DNA from 2 places in the Delftia sp. WY8 genome. Region 2 is predicted to be linked to the other one. Evidence: predicted binding sites of a transcription regulator. Region 2 holds the regulator's gene; the other holds the start of a gene.
The links. Region 2 encodes FNR, which switches genes on or off when oxygen is low (the NO sensors DNR and NnrR bind a similar motif). Its sites were predicted from a motif close to TTGATNNNNATCAA; they were not measured.
Positions count from the first base shown of each region.

Region 1 (5,042 bases), 1.4 Mb from region 2:
CTGCAGCTGTGGGTGGCGCCCCATCCGGGCCGCAGGGCCGACATTCTTGCGCTGGAGAAATGGCTGGTGCAGGAGATGGGGGAGATGGCTAGCACAGGCGATCTCGCCGTTCCCTGATCCCGCTCAGACTGCGCGCGATGGGCGCCCTGGATAATCGCCAGCCGGAACCACAGCAAGCACACCATGGCGCAACCACCGACACCCGAGCCTCATTCCGCCGAACCGGCCCAACCAGGCAAAAGCCGCATCGTGCCCTGGCTCATCGGCCTGCCCGTGGCCTTCTTCGCTGTGCTCATGCTGGCTGGCCAGTTGCTGTCCACGCCCGAAGGCGAGGCGCGCTGGGTGGAGCGCGAAACCATCAAGATCTGCCGCAAGGAAACCGCCAGGCCTGAGGCCGAGCGCAAGACGCAGCAGTTTGAATCGGTGCAGGACTGCGACAGGCTCGAATTCGACTTCAAGCAGCGCTACGGTGAAAACCCCTGAGGCGGAGCCGCAACGGAAAATGCCCCCACGCTCCCCTGCTTCGCAAGGTCCGCTGCCCCCCAGGGGGCCAGCTTTTTGCCTTGGGGCGGCCCGGCGACAAAAAAGGCCGGCAGAGCCGGCCTTTGGCTTGCAAGGGCCCGTTCAGTCGCGCGTCTCGATGGCCCGGTTGATGCCCAGCGCCGCCAGCGTGCACAGCGCGCCCGACAGCAGATAGATGCCCAGCGCCACCAGTCCGAAGCGCGAGGACACGCCCAGCGCCACCAGCGGGGCAAAGGCCGCGCCGACCAGCCAGGCCATGTCCGAGGACAGGGCCGCGCCCGTATAGCGATAGCGCGAGGGGAAGTTGGCCGTCACCGTGCCTGCCGCCTGCCCGTAGGACAGGCCCAGCAGGATGAAGCCGACGATGATGAACACGTTGTTGCCCGTGGTGCCGCTGCCCAGCAGCCAGGGAGCCACAAAGCTGAAGATGCCGATCAGGCAGGCCATGGTGCCCAGCGTGTTGCGCCGCCCCACCCGGTCGGCCAGCCAGCCCGAAACCATGATGGCGCCGGCTGCACAGAAGGCGCCAACGATCTGCACGCCCAGCACATGGTTCACCGACTGGTCCGAATACAGCGAGATCCAGGACAGCGGGAAGATGGTCACCAGGTGGAAGAGCGCAAAGCTGGCAAGGGCTGCAAAGGCGCCGATGACCACGTTGCGGCCCTCGTCGCGCATCAGCGGCACCACGCCCATGGGCTCCAGCTCGCGCTGCGCCAGCAGCTCGGTGTAGGACTGGCCCACCACCAGGCGCAACCGGGCAAACAGTGCCACCACGTTGATGGCAAAGGCCACGCAGAAGGGATAGCGCCAGCCCCAGCTGAGGAACTCGTCGGCATCCACATGGGCATAGATGAAGGCAAACAGGCCTGCCGCCAGCACAAAGCCCAGCGGCGCACCCAACTGCCCGATCATCGAATACCAGCCCCGCCGGTTCTGGGGCGCCGACATGGCCAGCAGCGACGGCAGTCCATCCCAGGAGCCGCCCAGTGCAATGCCCTGGCCGATGCGCAGCAGCGCCAGCACGATGATGGCGTTCACGCCCGCCTGCTGGTAGCTGGGCAGGAAAGCCATGCCCACCGTACACACGCCCAGCAGGAAGAGCGCCAGCGTCAGCTTGGTCGCCCGGCCCCAGCGCCGCTGCACGGCCATGGACAGCGCCGTGCCCAACGGCCGCGCCACGAAGGCCAGCGCGAAGATGCCGAACGACATCAACGTGCCGTCAAGCTTGGAAAGATAGGGGAACAGCAGTGCCGGGAAGACCAGCACGCAGGCGATGCCGAACACGAAGAAGTCGAAGTACTCCGAGGATCGCCCCAGGATCACGCCGACGGCGATCTCGTTGGGCGTGACATCTTCGTGGGTGTCGGCGCGGGACAGAGATTCCTTGCTTTCGTAGCTTCCGTTGGGGAAGCTTGCAGTTGTGTCGAGGCCGCTCATAGATGGATGCTCCTTGTCTCGTCTCACTGACAGCTCCGTTCTACGCCCTCGCTTGATCTGGCGCAAGGCGGTTTCACCTCGACCGGACTTGGTGTTTTTCCTGCTGCGCGCGGCCGAAAAATGCGGCCTCCGGATCGCCGGGACCTCGCTGCCTGCCCCGCCAGGTAGCAGAAAGTTCCCGGCTTCTCCTTGACGTTGGACAAAATGTCCAATGGACAAATTTATACTTCGTAATACATTTGCCCGGATCTTGTAATCCGCGTTTCTATGTAAACGCGCTCTTGTTGCGCCCCTAGCATGCTAAAAATCAAGGAACTCCGTGGGCCTGCGTGGCTCACCGCGGCCGCTTTGACAGCCAGTCTCACTGGCTGCAGCAAAGCCGTCGTGCTCAACCCGGCCGGCGATATCGCCGCGCAGCAAGGCAACCTGGTGGTCACGGCCACCTTGCTGATGCTGATCATCATCATCCCGGTGATCATCCTCACGCTGCTGTTCGCCTGGAAATACCGCCAGTCGAACACCGAGGCCCACTACGACCCCGAATGGCACCACTCCACCACGCTGGAGCTGGTGATCTGGTCCGTGCCGCTGATGATCATCATCGCGCTGGGCGCCATCACCTGGATCAGCACCCACAAGCTCGACCCCTACCGCCCGCTGGACCGCGTCTCGGCCTCCAAGCCCTTGAGCACCGATGTCAAGCCGCTGGAAGTGCAGGTCGTGGCCATGGACTGGAAGTGGCTGTTCTTCATCCCTGAAAAGGGCATCGCCACCGTCAACGAGCTGGCCGCTCCCGTGGATCGTCCCATCCACTTCAAGCTGACCGCCACCTCGACGATGAACGCCTTCTACGTGCCTGACCTGGCCGGCATGATCTATGCCATGCCCGGCATGCAGACCGAGCTGAACGCAGTGATCAACAAGACCGGTGTGTTCCACGGCCTGGCATCGCACTACAGCGGCGCCGGCTTCTCGGGCATGACGTTCAAGTTCCACGGCCTCAGCGACGAGGAATTCGAGCAGTGGGTTGCCAAGGCCAAGTCCGAAGGCAAGGCCCTGAACCGCGACACCTACCTGAATCTGGTCAAGCCCAGCGAGCGCAACCCGGTCGAGCGCTTCGCCACCGTGGACGAAGGCCTGTACGACAAGGTGCTCAACCGCTGCGTCGAGGAAGGCAAGATGTGCATGCACCACATGATGGCCATCGATGCCGCAGGCGGTGAAGCCTATCTCAAGGCCGTGGGCATGAACCTGCCCCAGGATGTGTGCACGGTGCAAAACGCCGACCGCGTCGTGGCCTTCCTGGACCAGCGCGACGGCTCGGCCGCCAGCGCACAGCAATAAGCAGATAGCGGAAGCGGACGACGGCCAGCCCGCCGCCCGTTCCAAAACGACCTAAGAGACTCGATATGTCTGAACATACCTCCCCGGCACAGGCCCACTGGCTGCTGGGACGCATCACCTGGGACTCCATCCCGATGGCGCATGAGCCCATCGTGCTGGTGACCTTCATCGCCGTGGTGCTCGGCGGCCTCGGCGTGCTGGGCCTTCTCACTAAGTTCCGCCTGTGGGGCCCGCTGTGGCGCGACTGGCTGTGCAGCATCGACCACAAGAAGATCGGCATCATGTACATGATCCTCGGTCTGGTCATGCTGCTGCGCGGCTTCGCAGATGCGCTGATGATGCGCCTGCAGCAGGCCATGGCCTTCGGCGACAACCTGGGCTACCTGCCTCCGCACCACTACGACCAGATCTTCACCGCCCACGGCGTGATCATGATCTTCTTCGTGGCCATGCCCTTCGTGACCGGCCTGATGAACTACCTGGTGCCGCTGCAGATCGGCGCCCGCGACGTGTCCTTCCCGTTCCTGAACAACTTCAGCTTCTGGATGACCACGGGCGGCGCCGTGCTGGTGATGATCTCGCTGTTCCTGGGCGAGTTCTCCACCTCCGGCTGGCTGGCCCTGTCCAACCTGGGGGCGCAGAACCCGGGGGTCGGGCTTGACTACTACATCTGGGGATTGCAGGTGGCCGGTGTCGGCACCACGCTGTCGGGCATCAACCTGATCGTGACCATCATCAAGATGCGCGCACCCGGCATGAACCTGATGAAGATGCCCGTCTTCACCTGGACTGCCCTGTGCACCAACGCGCTGATCGTGGCCTCGTTCCCCATCCTGACCGCAGCCCTGGTGCTGATGTCGCTGGACCGCTACGTCGGCACGAACTTCTTCACGAACGACCTGGGCGGCAACCCCATGCTGTACGTGAACCTGATCTGGATCTGGGGCCACCCCGAGGTCTACATCCTGATCCTGCCGTGCTTCGGCATCTTCTCCGAGATCGTCTCGACCTTCAGCCGCAAGCGCCTGTTCGGCTACACCTCCATGGTGTACGCGACGGTGTGTATCACCATCCTGTCCTACCTGGTGTGGCTGCACCACTTCTTCACCATGGGCTCGGGCGCCAGCGTGAACACGTTCTTCGGCATCACGACGATGATCATTTCGATCCCGACGGGCGCCAAGATCTTCAACTGGCTGTTCACCATGTACCGCGGCCGCATCCGCTTCACCGTGCCGATGCTGTGGACCGTGGGCTTCATGTGCACCTTCGCCATCGGCGGCATGACCGGCGTGCTGCTGGCCGTTCCCCCGGCCGACTTCGTGCTGCACAACAGCCTGTTCCTGATCGCCCACTTCCACAACGTGATCATCGGCGGCGTGGTGTTCGGCGTGTTCGCCGGCATCAACTTCTGGTTCCCCAAGGCCTTCGGCTACAAGCTCGACGAGTTCTGGGGCAAGTGCTCCTTCTGGTTCTGGCTGGTCGGCTTCTGGGTGGCCTTCACGCCGCTGTACGTGCTGGGCCTCATGGGTGTGACGCGCCGCGCCAACCACTTCGAGGACCCCTCGCTGCAGATCTGGTTCATCATCGCCGCCTGCGGCGCAGGCCTGGTGGCCCTGGGCATCGGCAGCTTCCTGATGCAGCTCGTGGTCAGCTACTTCAAGCGCGACCAGCTGCGTGACGAAACCGGCGATCCATGGGAAGGCCGCACGCTGGAGTGGGCCACATCCTCGCCC
Region 1 covers NZ_CP049795.1:6,426,836-6,431,877, reverse strand. Annotated here, with positions in the region: gene G4D77_RS29405 (hypothetical protein) at 1-117, shown strand, start outside; gene G4D77_RS29400 (hypothetical protein) at 184-483, shown strand; gene G4D77_RS29395 (MFS transporter) at 625-1,962, opposite strand; gene cyoA (ubiquinol oxidase subunit II) at 2,260-3,306, shown strand; gene cyoB (cytochrome o ubiquinol oxidase subunit I) at 3,372-5,042, shown strand, end outside.
Region 1: a site for FNR is predicted at 2,152-2,165, ahead of cyoA (ubiquinol oxidase subunit II). Genes of this name have one in related genera too.

Region 2 (5,042 bases):
ACCCGGACCCGGGCCAGCTGGTGTCGATGTTCGAGTCCGAGAAGAAGGTCTACCCGCGCTCCATCAGCGGTGTCTTCGCACGCTGGCGATGGGCTCTGGTGTTTCTCACCCAACTGGTTTTCTATGGCCTGCCCTGGCTGGAATGGGGGCAGCGCCAGATGGTGCTGTTCGACCTGGGTGCGCGGCGCTTTTACCTGTTCGGGCTGGTGCTGTACCCGCAGGATTTCATCTACCTGGCGGGCCTGCTGATCATCTCGGCGCTGGCGCTGTTCCTGTTCACGGCCGTGGCCGGTCGCCTGTGGTGCGGCTTTTCCTGCCCGCAGACGGTCTACACCGAAATCTTCATGTGGGTGGAGCGCAAGGTCGAGGGCGACCGCAGCGCGCGCATGCGCCTGGACAAGAACGGCTGGACTTTTGAAAAGCTCTGGAAGAAGTCGCTCAAGCAGTTGCTGTGGATTGCCATTGCCCTGTGGACCGGCTTCACCTTCGTGGGCTACTTCGTGCCCATCCGCGAGCTGGGCGGCGAGCTGCTGGCGCTGCAGGGCAGCTGGCAGGTCTTCTGGGTGCTGTTCTACGGCTTCGCCACCTATGGCAACGCCGGCTACATGCGCGAGCAGGTCTGCAAGTACATGTGCCCCTATGCGCGCTTTCAGAGCGCCATGTTCGACCGCGACACCATGATCGTCAGCTACGACACGGGCCGGGGCGAGCCGCGCGCGCCGCGCACCAAGAAGGTTGACTACAAGGCCCAGGGCCTGGGCGACTGCATCGACTGCAAGATGTGCGTGCAGGTCTGCCCCGTGGGCATCGACATCCGCAACGGCCTGCAGTACGAATGCATAGGCTGCGGTCTGTGCATAGACGCCTGCAATTCCATCATGGACAAGATGGAGTATCCGCGCGGCCTCATCCGGCTGACCACGCAGAACGCCATGGCCGGCATGTGGCGGCGGGCCCAGGTGCTGCGCCGCATCTTCCGTCCGCGCGTACTGGTCTACTCGGCCGTGCTGATCGGCCTGAGCATGGCCATGATCGTGAGCCTGGCGCTGCGCCAGTCGGTCAAGGTCGACGTGATACGCGACCGGGCATCGCTGTCGCGCATCGTCGCGGGCGGCAAGCTGGAAAATGTCTACCGCCTGCAGATCATGAATGCCACCGAGCAGGCCCAGCGCTACCGCATCAGCGCCCATGGCCTCGACGGGCTGGAGCTGGCGTCCGAGCAGGAGGTAGAGGTCGGCCCTGCCGAGACGCGCGGCATTGCGGCGCGGCTGCAGATTCCCTACGGTTCCGCCGAGCCGGGCTCGCACACCGTATTCTTCGATATCGATGCCGTGCATTCAGGCGCGGGACGCGCGTCCGAAAAGGCCGTCTTCCTGGTGCCCCGGTGATATGTCTGGCCGGCGCCGCCCAGGCTGCGCCGGCTGTTTGAAAGAAAGAGGTTATCCATGTCTTCCAGTCCCGCAGTCTCCGCGCCCGCCACGGCCCCTTCGCATCCGGACGCCGGCAAGCCCTGGTGGAAGTTCGCCCATGTCTGGCTCGTGGTGGCCGGCCCGGCCGCCGTCGTGGTGGCTGGCGTGGTCACGGCCGTCATTGCGATCAATGGCGCCGATCCCGTGATCGATCCTGACTATTACCGCAATGGCATCACCATCAACGAGCGTGCCGATGGCGTGCGCGAAGTGCCCAAGAGCCTGGCGCCCGCGGTCACCGGCCGCAACCACGCGGCCACGCCCGCGCAGGACCATCCCACGGACCGCTGAACGCAGGAAAATGCCGTGCACAAGGCCGCAGTCGCGGCCTTTTTGCATGGTGGATGGCATCTCCAGCATGCGCGAGGGCCAAGGGTTTCCTACAGGCAGTGCAGGGTGCGCAGGGCTTGGCACGGTGCGCGGGCGGCGCGCACAATGAAAGCCACCCCTCGACAGCTCAAGGAGATCGCTGATGTTGGCCCAACGCTGGATGTGGATTGCCTGGCCGGCCTTTCTGGCCGCCGCCGTGATGGAGATGCTGGTATTCGCCTTCGTGGACCCGCTGGAGCTGCACTGGCTCGGCGACCTGGGCTGGTCGCGGCAGGGAATCTACACGCTGGCCTTCTTCGCCTTCTGGGGCGTGACCATGCTGTCCAGCCTCATGACCACCATGCTGGGACGCTCCACGCACGATCTCAACGACGGCGTGGTCTCCGAGCCGGACCCAAATCTGGCCATGCAGGGCCTGGGGCGCGATTGAACCTGCGTGCACTGCAATGGCAATGAACAAGGCCCGCGATCGCGGGCCTTGTTCATTGCCGGGGGGCGGGGCCTTGCGGCCTCACTGGCACTGCTGGCTGTTGACGATGCGCTTGAGCGCGTCCGTGTCCAGGATGCGCAGATGGCGCTGGCGCACCTCGATGATGTTTTCTTCGGCAAACTTCGAGAAGGTGCGGCTCACCGTCTCCAGCTTCAGGCCCAGGTAGCTGCCGATTTCCTCGCGCGTCATGCGCAGCACCAGTTCCGACTTGGAAAAGCCCCGGGCGTGCAGGCGCTGCACCAGGTTGAGCACGAAGGCGGCCAGGCGCTCCTCGGCACGCATGCTGCCCAGCAGCAGCATCACGCCGTGCTCGCGCACGATCTCGCGGCTCATGACCTTGTGCACATGGTTTTGCAGGGCCGTGACCTCGCGCGACAGGTCCTCCAGCTTGTCGAAGGGCATGACGCAGACCTCGGCGTCTTCCAGCGCGACCGCATCGCAGGTGTGGTGGTCGTTGACGATGCCATCCAGGCCGATGATCTCGCCGGCCATCTGAAAGCCCGTGACCTGGTCGCGCCCGTCCTCGGTGGCCACGCAGGTCTTGAAGAAGCCCGTGCGGATGGCGTACAGCGAGGTGAAGGACTCACCGTTGCGAAACAGCAGGCCGCCGCGCTTGACCTTGCGGCGCGTGGCCACGATGTCGTCGATGCGCTGCATCTGCTCGGCATCCAGGCCCATGGGCATGCACAGCTCGCGCAGGTTGCAATTGGAACAGGATGCTTTGATGGTCTGAAGGTTCATGGAGTAAACATCAGCGGCGCAGCAGTGCGCCGGCGGTGACCTCGTGGATGGCGATGAGTTGGATCAAATTGTCGCAGCACTGCCGCGAACAACTCTTGATATGAGTCAAGGACGCGGCCAATGGGCTGCGGCACAGTGGACGACATTAGAGGAAAAAACCCATGACCGCTGTCACCCCAGAGCTGCTGCGTCGCTTCGACGTACCGGGGCCCCGATACACCTCGTTCCCCACGGCCGATCGTTTCGTGGAGGCTTTCGGTGCTGAAGACTATATCCTGGCACTTGAACACCGCAAATCGAGTACCGCAGCGCGAGCCATGCCTTTGTCGCTGTATGTGCATGTGCCGTTCTGCGAGTCGCTGTGCTACTACTGCGCCTGCAACAAGATCGTGACGCGCCACCACGATCGCGCTGCCGTCTACCTGGACTACCTGGCGCGCGAGATGGCCTTGCACACGGCCCATTGCGGCAAGGGCCAGGCCGTCAGCCAGTTGCACCTGGGCGGCGGCACGCCCACCTTCTTCTCGGACGATGAGCTGCGCACGCTGATGGCCCTGCTGCGCGAGCATTTCAAGCTGGAGCCGGGCGGCGAATACTCCATCGAGGTCGATCCGCGCACCGTCAGCGTCGAACGCCTGGCCGTGCTCAAGGAGCTGGGCTTCAACCGCCTGAGCTTCGGCGTGCAGGACTTCGACGAACAGGTGCAGATCGCCGTGCACCGCGTGCAGCCGGCCGAGCAGGTGTTCGCGCTGGTGGCAGCGGCACGGCAGCTGGGCTTTGCCTCCATCAACGTGGACCTGATCTACGGCCTGCCCAAGCAGACGCCCGAGTCCTTCGAGCGCACGCTGGCCCAGGTCAATGCGCTGCGGCCCGACCGTATCGCGCTCTATGCCTATGCCCACCTGCCCGAGCGCTTCAAGCCGCAGCGGCGCATCGCGGCCGAGGACCTGCCCCAGGGCGCCGACAAGCTGGCCATGCTCTCGCGCTCCATCGCGGCCTTCATGGACGGCGGCTATGTCTACGTCGGCATGGACCACTTCGCCTTGCCCGAGGACGCGCTGGCCGTGGCCAAGCGCCAGGGCCGGCTGCATCGCAACTTCCAGGGCTACAGCACCCAGCCCGACTGCGACCTGATTGCGCTGGGCGTGTCGGCCATCGGCAAGGTGGGGGCCAGCTACAGCCAGAACGCCAAGACGCTGGAGGAGTACTACGACGCCATCGACGCCGGCCACCTGCCCGTGGTGCGCGGCCTGGCACTGTCGCGCGATGATCTGGTGCGGCGCGCCGTCATCATGGCCATCATGTGCCAGGGCGCCGTGCTGTTCGAGCCCATGGAGCAGGCCTGGCTGCTGGGCTTTCGCGAGTACTTCGCCCCCGAGCTGGCGGCGCTTCAGGACCTGCAGGCCAAGGGGCTGGTGCAGATCAGCGACGAGGGATTCCAGGTCACGCCCATGGGCTGGTACTTCGTGCGTGGCGTGGCCATGCTGTTTGACCGATATCTGCAGGCCGACAAAAACCGGGCGCGGTTTTCGAGGATCATCTAGGCCCCATGCTGTTGTCGCTGCTCTGGACCGCTTTGATCATGGGGCTCGTCGGCGGGCCCCATTGCCTTGCCATGTGCGCCGCGCCCTGCGGCGTGGTCACGGGCGGGGCGGGGCAGGGCACGGTACAGGGTGGTGGGCAGGTGGTCGCCGTCCATGGACTGCAAAGCCGGCTGTGGCTGCGCACGGCGCTGTTCCATGGCGGGCGGCTGGCCGGCTATGCCAGCCTGGGCGCTGCCTCGGCGCTGGCCATGGAAAGCCTGTCCTGGCTCACCAGCCAGACCACGGCGCTGCAGCCGTTCTGGACGCTGACCCATGTCGCCGTGATGGCCTGGGGCCTGGCCATGATGGTGCAGGCCCGCCAGCCCGCCTGGCTGGAGTCTGCGGGCCGCGCCGCCTGGCGGCGCGTGCAGCCCTGGGTGTCCGCCCCTGGCGGCACGCTGGCGGCGGGCTATGCCTGGGCGCTTATGC
Region 2 covers NZ_CP049795.1:1,079,255-1,084,296, reverse strand. Annotated here, with positions in the region: gene ccoG (cytochrome c oxidase accessory protein CcoG) at 1-1,388, shown strand, start outside; gene G4D77_RS04850 (FixH family protein) at 1,446-1,760, shown strand; gene G4D77_RS04845 (hypothetical protein) at 1,942-2,229, shown strand; gene fnr (fumarate/nitrate reduction transcriptional regulator Fnr) at 2,311-3,030, opposite strand; gene hemN (oxygen-independent coproporphyrinogen III oxidase) at 3,192-4,574, shown strand; gene G4D77_RS04830 (sulfite exporter TauE/SafE family protein) at 4,580-5,042, shown strand, end outside.